Regions from separate parts of the Carnobacterium sp. genome, predicted to be linked through region 1. Evidence: riboswitches for the same ligand, from Rfam matches in the RefSeq annotation. Region 1 holds a riboswitch; each other region holds the start of a gene.
What was found. Region 1 has a riboswitch for thiamine pyrophosphate ahead of thiM (hydroxyethylthiazole kinase). Riboswitches for the same ligand answer to the same signal wherever they lie in the genome.

Region 1 (4,963 bases):
TCTAGTTCAAGGAGAAAAGTAACAGTTACTCCTCCTCGAATAACAAAAGTAGGAAAAACAGCTTTAAAGATGTACCAGAGTAGAAAAAATAGAACAAAAAAACGTTTTTCATTTAACTAAACCAAATCAATTTAGAAAAGGGGAACTTTGTTATGGCTAATAGTTTTACTAGAACTTTATTTGTAGGAGCTGCTGCTGCAGTTACTGCCTTATTACTCGCTCCTAAATCAGGAAAAGAATTACGACAAGATATTAAAACGCAAGCAAACGATTTAAAAGATCAAGCAATGGATCAAGTAAATAGTTTTGCTGATGAAGTAAAACAAAGTTACAAAGAAGTTGAAGAGGAAATCAGTTATACTGATCCTGAATTAGCTGCTACCATTGAAGATATTGAAACAGACTTAAATTTACACTCTGAACCACTTGATAATTCAGATTTTACAGGTGCTGTGGAAGTTCCACCAACAGCTGTAGTTGAAGACTTATCTAATGCTCCTGACTTATCTGTTGAAGAAAGACGTGGACAATTATAGACCTAAAACGAACTTAAGATAAAAACAACACTCCCGCTAATGAGCAAATCATTAGCGGGAGTGTTGTTTATTTATGACTATTCAAATAATAAAGAAACGGTATATGGATCCTTTAAAACAATTAATTTATTCTTTTCGTTAGAAGGAGGTTTTTAACCGTTTGCCTAATATCTTTACTGCGACAGATAACTGAAATAACCGATACCCCGTCTGCTCCTGAAGAAAGAACGTCACTAGCATTTTCTTCTGTGATTCCTCCTATACCAACAATAGGAAAGTTATTAAACTGTTTTCGCATAACACTTAAAAAATGCAATCCAGCAGGAGGCTTCGCGTCTTTTTTAGAGCATGTTTTGTATATTGGACCAATTCCCACATAATCTGCTCCATTAAGTATTGCTTGTTCCATTTCTTTAGAATTGTGTACAGAAACGCCTACTATTTTTCCTTTCGCTTGTTTACGAAATCTAGAAAGAGCTAAATCTTCTTGTCCAATATGGATACCATCAGCATCTAGTTTAAGCGCTAGTTCAACATCATCGTTGACGATAAAAGGCACTTGATATGCTTGACACATTTTTTGGCAAGCACGAGCAAACTCTTCATAGATGATACCTGTTAATGCCCCTTCACCTTTTTCACGTAATTGGAAACATGTAATACCTGCTTTTAATGCTTCTTCAAGTGTTTTCAAAGGGTCTTTTGTGCAGTTCCTTGTTCCCATTATAAAATAGACGCTCAATATATTACAATCCACTTACTACTACCTCACAGATTCCTTGCTGACCATTATAAGCAAAATGATTTGTTGGTCCATGTCCATTTCCAATATGAAGAGGAGTGGAAATAGCTAGATGGATGAATTTTTTTGCTTCAATTATAGATTCCTTTATCGATAGTCCTTTTGCAATATTTGCTGTAAGAGCTGCAGAAAACGTACAACCTGTCCCATGTGTATCTTTTGTTTGTATACGAGGGGTGCTTATCGAAAAAGAATGCTGACGAGTGTATACTCTATCCGTTGCCTGTTCTCCATCTAAATGACCTCCTTTTATAATCACGCATTCAACCCCCATTTGAAGGATTTGCTGTGCAGCTTCTTCAATATCTTTAACCTCTTTAATTCGTCTACCTGTTAACAGTTCTGCCTCAGGAATATTTGGTGTGCAGATTGTTGTATAAGGAAAAAGTTTTTCTATTAATGTTGTTACTGCTGCATCCTGTAAAAGATTTGCTCCGCCCTTTGCGACCATCACAGGATCAACAATCAACGGAATATTTTGTTGTTGTATGATTTTAGCTACAACTTCAATAATTTCAGTTGAGAATAACATGCCGGTTTTAATTGCTTTTATAGAAAAATCATCCAGCACAGTTTGTACTTGTTGTTGTACAAATCTTGGTGATACTTCAAAAATGCCGTGGACTCCTAGTGTATTTTGGTCAGTTAATGCTGTAATAGCTGTTGTCCCAAATACACCAAGTTCTTGAAATGTTTTTACATCTGCTTGAATTCCAGCACCACCACCTGAATCTGATCCGGCAATTGTTAATGCAATCATTTCTCCATCTCCGCTAACTCTTGCAAGGCATTCATAAATTGTAAAGCAAACGTTCCTACCTCATTTGTACTATGCTCAGCAGCTTGTTTGTAGTCTTTTAGCGTTGTTGCTAAATCTTGCAGTTGATTTGTATCTCCAATAGCAAGAGACGCTGCACAGATAGCACTTAATAAACACCCAGTACCTGTAATGTGTGTCGCTATTTCCTTGCCTCCTGAAATATGAATTCCCTCATGCCCATCTGTTATAAAATCTGATTCACCTGTTACAATAACAAAGCACTTATACTGCAAAGACATTCGCTTTGCTACTAGAGCAATATCTATTTCACCTGTGCCGCTATCTACACCTTTTGATTGCCAAACCTCACCTGCAATTGCTGCTAATTCTCCTACATTGCATCGAATTAAATCAAACTGAATATTTTTTAAAAATAGTTGAACCAATTGTCTCCGATAACTTGTAGAACCAACGCCTACAGGATCCAACACTATAGGAATGGATAATTCATTGGCTTTTTTCCCAGCTAACATCATAGATTCTGCTGTACGATCATTCACAGTGCCAATATTAATAAGCAATGCTTGGGCAATCGACACTATTTCAGAGACCTCGTTCATTTCATCAGCCATAATAGGTGAAGCACCGACTGCAAGCAACCCATTCGCTGTAAAATTAGCAACCACATAATTTGTCATGCAATGCACTAAAGGAGCTTTTTTTTTAATTTGTACTAACATGTTTCATTCCTCTTTCCTCTACTTTTTTTGTCTGCCATTTCTTTCACTATTCATCAAAAAAAACTAATTTTCAGTCCTCCTTTATTTTGGACGCAAGCAAAAAAAAGCCTCTACAACAGTTGTAGAGGCTAAAAAAGTGTATAAGAAAAACACTAATCGCTCCCTACGTCAGTATTAACTAACAGGTTCAAAGGGTCAGGTTTTAACCTTCTCAACACAAGTGTGTCCCCCCGCAATTAAAAGTTTTACAAAAGAAAAACTCCCCATAAAAATGGAGAGCTCAGTACGTATAATCTAATACATATGTACATAGTGCTCCCTACGTCAGTGTTAACTAACAGGTTCAAAGGGTCAGGTTTTAACCTTCTCAACACACATGTGTCCCCCTGCAAAACATTTAATTACTTATAAGCTTACTATAGACAAACTATTTAATCAATTCTCTTAAGTAAATAGACATTAAGAGTACAAAAAATTAACTAATGAATAGACTTTTTCAGTCTATTCATTAGTTAGCAACAACTTGATCTTTTTCTTTTAGTTTAATTATTCTTCTTTATTAACCCATACAGATATGGATCCAGCTTCTACAAGAAAATGACCATTTCCTTCCTCATCAATAATTACTGTCTCCGCACAATTGCCTAAATAATCTTCATAAACAAATCCCTTTTTTTCTTTTCCTACAAGCATATCTTTATATCCTTCTTCACTATTTGAAATGACTACGGCACAGCCCTTTGGATACTCTTCATTTCCTGATCGAGTCCAACCAATACAATTTCTGTGATCAAAATAATCTGTTTGATTTCCATAAGCATAATTCTTTTTAAGGTACAATAATTTATCGATTATTTCACGTTGAGGTTCAATTGGGTTATCCCCTTTAATACCATAATAATCACCGTAAAAGAGCACTGGATAGCCTTCTTGTCTTAGTAAGATAACTCCATAAGCTGCAGGCTTAAACCAAGGTTCAACAAATGATTCAAGAGATTGGCTTGGCTGTGAATCATGATTGTCTACAAATGTTACAGCTTGTGTAGGATTGTTTTTGATTAATGTTTGGTCAAGTAAATGTGTCAAATCAAATTCATTACCTATTTTTGAAGCTTGTTCCAATTGATGATGTAAACCCACATCAAATAAATCCAACTTGTAATCTTGACTATCTAAGTAATTATTTAAACTAGAGTAATTTTGATCCCAATATTCTCCAACAATAAAGAATTGTTTGCCAAAATTAGATTCAATACTTTCACGTAATTCATAAATGAAATTTTCGTTGATGTGTTTGACTGCATCTAACCTAAATCCATCTACTCCCGTTTCTTCAATAAACCAGTTAGCCCATTTTTTTGTTTCTTCAATAACTTCTGGATGACTGTAATCAATATCAGCGTACATTAGGTAATCGTAATTGCCATATTCATCATCTACTGTTTTATCATCTGCCCAGCCTTTATTTTGTCCTTCAATGCGATAAATAGCTTTTTTCTCGTTTTCTTGATTGTAATCCGTTCCTGAAAAATGGTACCAATGCCATTGGAAATCAGAGTATTTTCCTTTTCTACCTGGAAAAGTAAACTCTGTCCATCCTTCAATTTCATAGGGTTCACTGATTGTTTGATTGCGATCATCCGGATCCACTTCAATCGCTTTAAATCGCTCAACTCCATCTGCACCTGCTTTATGATTTAAAACAACATCTGCATAAACTTGGATCTCGTATTTATGCAGCTCCTCAATTGCTGCTATTAGTTCCTCTTTTGTACCATATTTAGTACGCACAGTTCCTTTTTGATCAAATTCTCCTAAATCGTATAAGTCATAAATGCCATATCCATTATCTTTTTCCCCAGTACCTTTAAAACAGGGTGGAATCCATACACTTGTTACCCCGATTTCACTTAAATGTTTTGCATCTTCTTTTAACCGTTTCCAATGCTTTCCATCATTTTCTACATACCATTCGAAATACTGCATCATCAGTCCATTTTTATGCATGATCTTCATCCTTTCGAGAACTAATCCATTATCTAGCCAATTATTTAATTTATTGCTTGCTTAAAAATTACACTTTAGTGATTTTATCAATTTTATCATTTTTTCATCAAAAAGAATA
Region 2 (4,963 bases), on a different contig from region 1:
AATTGGAGAAAATAATCTAGAAAAAGTTTGTTTAAATTTCATCCATTTAGATTTATTATCAATGATTTCTTTTGTCAGTAGATAGCTTTTCTTCATATCTTCATAAAAGAAATTTTGCTGTTGCTGAGCAATCTTAGCATCATAGATAAAAACATTTACTTCAAAATTTAATTTAAAACTACGGATATCAAAATTAGCTGTTCCAATCGAACAGATATCTCCATCCACAACTACTGTTTTTGCATGTAAAAATCCATTATCGTAAATATATACTTCTGCACCAACTGCTGCCATAGCTTCAGCATAATACATGGTAGCCCGATAAATAAATGGATGATCTGGTTTATTCGGTATCATGATTTTAACATCAATCCCAGACATTATAGCAATTTGAATAGATTCCAATACTGAATCATCTGGAACAAAATAAGGCGTTTGAATAAAAACAGACTCTTTAGCCATACTGATCATCTTAATATAACCCTTTTTGATTTGCTCAAGATCTGAATCTGGGCCACTCGAAACGACTTGTACGTTCGTATGCCCTTTTTTATCAATTAAAGGGAAGAAATTTTCTTCATATTCCAATTTATGTTTAGGAACTGCTGCATTCCAATCCATTAAAAATCGACTTTGTAATGCAAGGACAGCATTTCCTTGAATTTTTAAATGGGTATCTCTCCAATAGCCAAATTTCTTATACTCGCCTAAATACTCATCTCCAACGTTGAAACCGCCAGTATACCCAATTTTCCCATCAATAATCACAATTTTACGGTGATTACGGTAGTTAAAACGTAAATTAATCAATGGAAATTTTGAACCGAAGAAAGGTTCAGCTTTGCCACCTAGTTTTTTTAATTTTTTAAAAAAACTAGGCTTTAACGATCGAGAACCTAAAGCATCATAGATAACTAGAACATCAACTCCAGCAGCTGCACGTTCTTCTAAGGCTTTAAGAACACGTTTTCCTATTTTATCGTTATGGATAATGTAATAGATCATATGGATGTGATGCTCCGCTTTAGAAATATCTTCTATTAAAGAATTAAATTTCTGTGCTCCATCAGTGAACAATTCAATTTTATTTCCTTTAGTTAAAATTGATTCGTCACTTTCTAAAAATAAACTTGCCATTTCTTTTGCGTTTTCAGTAGCTTGTTTAGCAGATAATAAATTTTCATCCTCTGCTAACATTTCTTTTTGAGCTTGTACGAGCTCTGGCATTCCTATATTTTCTTGAGACTTGATATCAAATATCTTTTCACGGGTCAATTTTTTCCCAATAAACAAATAAAAAATGAATCCAATTCCTGGTAAAAGAATCAATACAAGCAACCATGCCCAAGTAGCAGCAATATCTCGTTTCTCACGAAAAACCGTAATGACAGCAAAAACGATATTTAAAAAGAAAAAACCCAAAAGTATGTATGTGATAATCTGCATCGACGTATTCCTCTCCAACTTTATTATTAGTCAATCTTACTACTTCCCTAATTTTTTAGCTACTACAAACTAGCGAACTGCAGGAATTCATTACCAAAAAAGAGATTGGGCAGCTGCCACAATCTCTCACTTATTTATCCTTAAAAAAAATGGTTAATGTTTACTTTTTGGTAAAAACAACATTGGAGTCGTTTTAGCTATGATGATTAATACAACGCTTGTTACTATTCCAGTAACGAGTGCACTTCCACCGTTCGCAATAAATGAATACCAAATAGGATTCATTCCTTCTGGAGCATAACTTCCCCAAAAATAATACCCTGCAATAAAGTGCCAGAAGAAACGAGCTGCTGTTCCTAATATCGTTCCAAAGACAATTAATTGATATTGCTTTAGTTTTTTATTTTCTTTAAAAGATCGTTGGATAGGTCTGCTTACCAGACCTGCAAAACCAACAAAAGCAAAAGCAACAAAATATTCTATAAATCCTTGTAATGGATGCAATATACTAGCGTTTCCAACTAAGAAATGCAATACTCCCCATAAAAATCCTGATGCAGACGCTGCTATAAAACCATACCTAAATGCAAACAACGTTAACGGAATCATCCCTAACGAAATTGTAAATCCTGTTCCAATATTGGTTGGAATCAAAGATAACACAATTGCTAAAGCGGCAACTATCGTCCCTTCTATCCAAACACGTAACCTCATACTACTCAAAAAAAACTCCTCCTTCATGTGTTGAACAGTGCCACACATCAAAGGAGGAGTCCGAATAATCATTTTAACACTATTATTTCGTCCCCGTCACAATCCCTACGCTCGTACTAACGAACAGGTTCCAAGGGTTAGAATCTATTGATTCAATCTCAGCTTTTTACAGCACCCCTTTGTGATGGTTGTTCATTCAATTTTACTTCCATATAATATAGTACAATTATACTGATTTTTTGTCAATATACGATTTGATGATTCAACTATTAAGCAGATTAAACTAGACTGCCCTCAAGTATTTTTGAGTAAACAAACTTATACCCATCTGCTTCCTTTACTTTCTTTTTGGTATCTTTGAATCCTGATTTTAAATACATCATTTGTCCACTGATGTTATCGTAATCAATCAACAAAACAATCTCATTAATAGAAGAAAATCGCTCTTCTATATACTCCGGTAATTTTTCCATTGAAGCTTTTCCATATCCTTGCTTTTGATACCGTTTATCGACCGAATGGGCTTTTAAAAGAATAGCATTGGGATTTGAGACATAGTTTAATACCGAATTTCCTGTTTGAAGGATAAAGAAACCTACCATCGTATCTTGGTCTAAGATCAAGATAGGGTATTTTTCATTTTCATGTAAACTTTCAGTCATACCGACCATAGGCATCACTGTGTAAGGATTTTTTTCTATTATATAATCTTCTATCATAGAAACATCGCCTACTGTTGCTTCTCTTAGTATAATATTTTCCATCCTATTCATACACTAACCTCCACTGATTTATTGTATTAAACCTCTTTATAAGCCTACCTTACCTGTCCCCATCCCATTCAGCATAAAATTCTGATAAATAGTGTTCCATAAAAGCATGTCTTTGTTCTGCTAACTTTTTCCCAGGAGTTGTATTCATTTCTTCCCTTAGTTTTAACAATTTTTCATAAAAATGCATAATAGCTGTATCTTCTCCAGAACGATAATCTTCTATAGTAAGATGTTCACGTGGTTTTTTTTCCGGATCATGTATCAATCGATTTTTTGAACCTGAATAGGCCATTGTTCTAGCGATCCCAATTGCTCCTATTGCATCCAATCTATCTGCATCTTGAATAATTTTTCCTTCTATTGAAGTCAATTTAGTTTTATTTGTCCCACCTTTGTATGACATGTGAAGAATGATATCCATTATTTGTTCTGTTTCTTCTTCAGTTATAGGATGAGTTGAAAGCCAACTTCTAACTTTCTTCTCCCCATCAGCTTCTGTTTTATTCATTTTTTCATCAGCCACATCATGTAAAAGAGCCGCCATCTCGCAAATAAAGAAATTTATTTCTTTACGTTCTTGTTTTGCAATACTTTTTGCTAAATTTCTGACTCGATGAATATGCCACCAATCATGACCGCTAGCATCATCTTTTAATAATTTATATACATAGTCTTCTGTATGTTCAATAATTTTTTTTTGTAAATCTGTTAACATTTTTTCCACCTCATTTGTACTCTTCCAGCACTTCAAAATAAGTCTATCAATCCCACTAAAAAACCACAAGTTATATGTCAATTTTTATATCTTATTTTTTATCTTTTTTTACAAGAAACCTAAAAAGAAAACGCTTTTAAAAACTTTTTTTATTTTTTTTATTCCCCCTCTCAGGTCTGTCGTCAAGGTAAAACAACGGTATTAAAGCTTATTTTTGAAAATGGTTTTGTTTTTCATTTTTTTTTATTCATGTTACACTGATTATTGTGCTTCATTTTAAAAGTTTTTTTTTAATGAATAGATGTCGATTTTTCTTAAACATTTTTCAAAGAAATCAGCCATTTTACGAATGGTTTCTATAACAATTTATGTTTTGATTCTATCCTTATCAGATTGTACTTTATTCATTTTGATTCACTAGTTGACATTCATAAATAAAAAAAGGAAGGGGATGTTATTTTTGTCAAAAATAACTATTGAAAATGTTACAAAAGTTTTTGGTAAAAGAACAACACAAGCCTTAGAGTTGTTAAACCAACAAAAATCTAAGCAAGAAATCTTTAAAGAAACTGGGGCCACTGTAGGAGTAAACAACGTTAGCTTTACAGTTGAAGAAGGTGAAATTTTTGTCATCATGGGATTATCAGGTAGTGGAAAGTCTACTCTTGTCCGCATGTTTAATCGTTTAATCGATCCTACTAAAGGAAATATTTACATCGATGATAAAAATTTATCTACTATGGATAAAAAAGCCTTGCGCCAAGTCAGAAGAGAAAAATTAAGTATGGTTTTCCAAAACTTTGGTCTCTTCCCTCACCGTACGATTTTAGAAAACACTGAATATGGATTAGAAATTCAAGGTGTTGATAAAGCTGTGAGACAACAAAAAGCTCAAAAAGCTTTAGAAAACGCTGGATTAGGCGATTATAAAGATCAATATCCTAGTCAATTATCAGGTGGAATGCAACAACGAGTTGGTCTTGCACGTGCTTTAGCGAATGATCCTGAGATTTTATTAATGGATGAAGCTTTCTCTGCGTTAGATCCTTTAATTCGTCGTGAAATGCAAGATGAATTAATTGAACTTCAAGCAAATGTTAAAAAAACGATTATCTTTATTACGCATGATTTAAATGAAGCTTTAAGAATCGGCGACAAAATTGCTTTAATGAAAGATGGTTCCATTGTGCAAATTGGTTCTCCTGAAGAAATATTGACTCATCCTGCAAATGACTACGTTGAAAAATTCGTTGAAGATGTGGATCGCTCTAAAGTATTAACTGCTGAAAACATCATGCAACGTCCTGAAACATTA
Region 3 (4,963 bases), on a different contig from region 1:
ATCCCATAATAACGAAAATTTCACCTTCTTCAACAGTGAAACTAACATTATTAACTCCGACAGTAGCCCCCGTTTCTTTTAAAATTTCTTGCTTAGATTTTTGTTCTTTCAACATTTCTAAGGCTTGTGTTGTTTTTTTACCAAAAACTTTCGATACATTTTCAACAGTTATTTTTGACAAAATAACATCTCCTTTCCCTTTTTAGGTATGAATCTCAAACTAGTAAATCAAAATTGATATTAAGAGAGAATCCAAACATAAATTGACTAGCCAACCACTTTCTATAGTAGTTTTATCTAAAACCCCTTTTACGAAAAACAACGACAACTATTCATAAAAAAAATAGTTCTAAATGGAACACAATAATCAGTGTAACATGAATGAAAACAAATGAAAAACCAAAGCATTTTCAAAAATAAGCTTTAGTACCTTTGTTTTGCCTTCATAACGGACCTTAGAGCATGAATAAAAAAAATGAAAAAACTTTTTTTTAGGTCGATTATTGGTCCTTTTCTAGAAAATGATCGATAAAAAATAAAATTACATTGGACATATAACTTGTGATTTTTGAGTGGGGTTGATAAACTTATTTTAAGTAGTTTAATGGCCAAAAAGAGGTGAACGATGGATGTTAACGGAATTGCAAAAAAAGATAATAAATGAGACAGAAGAATATGTCTACCAACTTTTAAAAGATGATGCTAGTGGTCATGATTGGTGGCACATTCACCGTGTGCGAAATTTAACTAAAAGTATAGCGCAAAAGGAAAAAGGAAGTATTAATCTCTTTATTTGTGAAATGGCAGCTCTCTTACATGACGTAGCAGACGGCAAGTTAAATAAAACAGAAGCTGAAGGAGAGAAAAAGGTCAGAGTATGGCTTTCTAGATTTTCATTAAGCAAACAAGAAATCGAACAAATAATGGAAATTATTCTTCATATGTCTTATAAGGGCGGAACGAATAAAGTGGTATTATCTTCTATAGAGGGGAAAATTGTTCAAGATGCAGATCGTTTGGATGCATTAGGGGCAATTGGAATTGCACGCACTATGGCCTACTCGGGTTCAAAAAATCGGTTAATTCATGATCCAGAAAAAAAACCACGAGATCACATTACAATAGAAGAATATCGTTCGGGAGAAGATACAGCAATTATGCATTTTTATGAAAAATTATTAAAATTAAAAAACGAAATGAATACGAGTATTGGAAAGGAAATGGCTGAAAAAAGGCATTCTTATATGGAAGCTTATTTAGAAGAATTTTACGCTGAATGGGACGGGGAGAAATAAGCAGAGGCTTTTCATTTCAATCGGATTGAAATGAAAAGTATAGGAGGTTTGTTATGGGTGAGATGGAAGGTCTGATATTAAGAGAAGCAACGGTAGGCGATATCCCTATGATAGAAGATTATACAATAGAAGAAACTCCATATACAGTGAAACCTATGGACGGTATGACAGAAAGTTTACACGAAAGTGAAAAACATCCGATTTTAGTGTTAGACGGGGATAAAATGGTGAGCTTTTTTATCCTTCAAACTGGAGACGCTATTCTAAATTATGGTTCAAATCCTCATGCTATTTTATTAAAAGCTCATTCAGTTGATAAGCGGTATTTAAAACAAGGATATGGTAAAGCTTCAATGGAAAAACTGCCTAAATTTGTTAATGAACATTTCCCTTCAATTAATGAAATTATACTATTAATCAATCACGATAATATTAGTGGACAAATGATGTATATAAAATCTGGATTTAAAGATACTAAAAACAAAGTGAAAGAGTTGGATGGCTATAAATTTATATACTCAAAGGCACTAGTGTTGCATTAAAATAGATCAATCCAAATTTTCGTAAAAATAAAAAATCCTTTACTCCTTTACAATGGTTGGAAGATGATTTATCCATAAGACCACTGTAAAGGAATGGTCTTATGGATAAGAATAAAACAAAAAAATTCATTTTGTAAATGGATTGAACCGTTTCTTTTAACTATTTGCCTATGGACTTGCAAGAGCAAATTACTCAAGCGAATGCCTACACTAAAAAGTTTGATTTCCATTTGTTTTTCAAGCACCTGAAACAATAGACCATGGTCAAAAAGTTTTATAGTCAGGATGAGAATGGACTGAAAAACCAGCATTATGTGGCCTTGGTAACGCAGCTTCTAACTTACCTGTTTAAGCTACGCACTAAGTTTCCGATGTCTAGTTCAAAGGTAGTAATTCAAACTTATGTAAATGAATATAAATGATAATGTTCCTATTATTATAATTGAAATTTATTTAGAATAATGTTATGTTTATGGAGTAAGAAAAATTAAATGAACAACCATCACAAAGGGGTGCTGTAAAAAGCTGAGATTGAATCAATAGATTCTAACCCTTGGAACCTGTTCGTTAGTACGAGCGTAGGGATTGTGACGGGGACGAAATGTTATTTATAATGATAATTCGAGCTCCTCCTTTGATGTGTGGCACTGTTCAGCACAATAGGAGGAGTTTTTTTGAGAAATGATCGATTACGAGTTTGGATAGAAGGTACAATATTTGCGGCTTTAGCTATTGTATTGTCCCTGATTCCAACAAATATTGGAACAGGATTTACCATTTCTTTAGGTATGATACCGTTGACCTTGTTTGCATTTAGACGTGGTTTCGTGGCAGGAACTGCAGCAGGTTTTCTTTGGGGGATACTACATTTTTTAATAGGAAATGCTAGCATTTTGCATCCATTACAAGGGTTTATAGAGTATTTTGTTGCTTTTGCATTTGTTGGTTTTGCAGGTGTAGTTAGGAAACCTTTACAACTTGCTTTTAAAGAAAATAACCAATTCAAGCAGTATCAATTTATTCTAATTGGAACGATTATTGGAACGATTGCCCGTTTCTTTTGGCACTTTATTGCAGGTTATTATTTCTGGGGAAGCTATGCTCCAGAAGGTATGAATCCCATTTGGTACTCATTTATTGCGAATGGTGGAAGTGCCTTAGCAACGGGAATAGCTACTAGTGTAGTTTTATGCATCATGGCCAAAACGACGCCAACCTTGTTTTTACCAAAAAAATAAGATTGGATTTACTTAAATAAGTCTATAGATTGAGAGATTGGATAATTACTCCAGTCTCTTTTTTTCTTTGACAGTTATTTTTTTTATACAGCTAGTTTCTAGTAGCTAAAAGAAAACGGAAGTAGTAAGATTAGACAATAACAAGGTGGAGAGGAATAACTGAATGAACATTATACTATACATAATTTTAGGGCTCTACTTTCTAAATGTTTTACTTTCTATTATCACGGTATTTCGCGAAAAACGAGATATTGCAGCTACTTGGGCTTGGTTGCTTGTGCTCATTCTTTTACCAGGTATAGGTTTTATTTTTTATTTATTTATCGGGAAAAAATTGACCCGCGAAAAAATATTTGATATTAATTCGCAAGAAAATATAGGGATGCCAGAGCTTGTGCAAGCTCAGAAAGAAATGCTGGCTGATGATGAAGAATTATTATCTGAAAGACAAGCGTCTGAAAATGCCAAGGAAATGGCTAGTTTGTTTTTAGAAAGTGATGAATCCATTTTAACAAAAGGAAATAAGGTTGAATTATTTACCGATGGGGCAAAAAAATTTGATTCATTGATTGAAGATATTTCTAAAGCAGAACATCATATCCATATGATCTATTACATTATTCATAATGATAAAATTGGGAAACGCGTCCTTACAGCATTGGAAGAACGTGCAGCTGCAGGAGTAGAAGTTCTAGTCATCTATGATGCGTTAGGATCTAGATCATTAAGACCAAAATTTTTTAAGACCTTAAAAAAATTAGGTGGAAAAGCTGAACCTTTTTTCGGATCTAAGCTGCCAATTGTTAATTTACGATTCAACTACCGGAATCACCGGAAAATTGTAGTAATCGATGGTAAAATTGGGTACACCGGTGGTTTTAATGTAGGAGACGAGTATTTAGGCGAATATAAGAAATTTGGCTATTGGAGAGACACCCACTTGAAAATTCAAGGGAATGCAGTGTTAGCTTTACAAAGTCGTTTTTTGATGGACTGGAATGCAGCTGTTTCAAACCATAAATTAGAATATGAAGAAAATTATTTTCCTTTGATCGATAAAAAAGGACACACAAATATCCAAGTTGTATCTAGCGGTCCAGATTCAGATCTTGAACAAATAAAAAAAGGCTATATTAAGATGATCAGTATGGCTAAAGAGTCAGTTTTCATACAAACACCGTATTTTGTTCCAGATGATTCTGTGTTAGAATCTATCCAAATTGCCGTTATGTCAGGGATTGACGTAAAAATTATGATACCAAATAAACCAGATCATCCCTTTATTTATCGTGCAACAATGTATTATGCAGAGGCTATGGTGGATGCGGGAGCAGAAGTATACATTTACGATAATGGTTTCTTACATGCGAAAACAGTTGTTGTTGATGGAGATATTTGTTCAATTGGTACAGCCAACTTTGATATCCGAAGTTTTAAATTAAATTTTGAGGTAAATGTTTTTATCTACGATGATAAAATTGCAAAACAACAAGAACAATTTTTCTACGAAGATATGAAAAAAAGTTATTTGTTAACTAAAGAAATGTTAGACAATCAGTCTAAATGGTTAAAATTTAAACAAATTTTTTCACGGCTGTTTTCTCCAATTTTATAAGCAATGAATTAACAGGGTTGAAACAAGTAATTTTTGTTTCAGCCCTGTTAATTTATGAGAGCATTTTAATTAGAAAGCATCAAATTTGATAAGGTGTGGCTTCTTTGAGATAATAAATGAGAGTATGGTCAAAAAAACGAAACTATATAAGAGGTGAATGTAGTGATAGAATTTAAAAATGTTTCCAAAGTCTACAAAGGTGGGAAAAAAGCTGTTGACAATGTTAACCTCACATTTAATGATGGAGAGTTTATTGTATTTATTGGTACGAGT

Region 2: linked by a shared signal. The riboswitch ahead of thiT (energy-coupled thiamine transporter ThiT) and the one ahead of thiM (hydroxyethylthiazole kinase) in region 1 are both predicted to bind thiamine pyrophosphate.
Region 3: linked by a shared signal. The riboswitch ahead of thiT (energy-coupled thiamine transporter ThiT) and the one ahead of thiM (hydroxyethylthiazole kinase) in region 1 are both predicted to bind thiamine pyrophosphate.

The regions. Positions count from the first base shown of each region.
Region 1 is NZ_JBEMBC010000016.1:8,402-13,364, reverse strand. It holds gene ABS911_RS04995 (DUF948 domain-containing protein) at 1-120, shown strand, start outside; gene ABS911_RS04990 (YtxH domain-containing protein) at 153-536, shown strand; gene thiE (thiamine phosphate synthase) at 658-1,278, opposite strand; gene thiD (bifunctional hydroxymethylpyrimidine kinase/phosphomethylpyrimidine kinase) at 1,283-2,098, opposite strand; gene thiM (hydroxyethylthiazole kinase) at 2,095-2,838, opposite strand; TPP riboswitch at 2,982-3,080, opposite strand; TPP riboswitch at 3,138-3,236, opposite strand; gene ABS911_RS04970 (alpha-amylase) at 3,385-4,845, opposite strand.
Region 2 is NZ_JBEMBC010000081.1:2,075-7,037, reverse strand. It holds gene cls (cardiolipin synthase) at 1-1,446, opposite strand, end outside; gene thiT (energy-coupled thiamine transporter ThiT) at 1,600-2,160, opposite strand; TPP riboswitch at 2,246-2,349, opposite strand; gene ABS911_RS12370 (GNAT family N-acetyltransferase) at 2,439-2,933, opposite strand; gene ABS911_RS12365 (HD domain-containing protein) at 2,983-3,648, opposite strand; gene ABS911_RS12360 (quaternary amine ABC transporter ATP-binding protein) at 4,109-4,963, shown strand, end outside.
Region 3 is NZ_JBEMBC010000029.1:5,603-10,565, reverse strand. It holds gene ABS911_RS07530 (quaternary amine ABC transporter ATP-binding protein) at 1-181, opposite strand, end outside; gene ABS911_RS07525 (HD domain-containing protein) at 630-1,295, shown strand; gene ABS911_RS07520 (GNAT family N-acetyltransferase) at 1,349-1,837, shown strand; TPP riboswitch at 2,336-2,439, shown strand; gene thiT (energy-coupled thiamine transporter ThiT) at 2,512-3,075, shown strand; gene cls (cardiolipin synthase) at 3,239-4,690, shown strand; gene ABS911_RS07505 (betaine/proline/choline family ABC transporter ATP-binding protein) at 4,853-4,963, shown strand, end outside.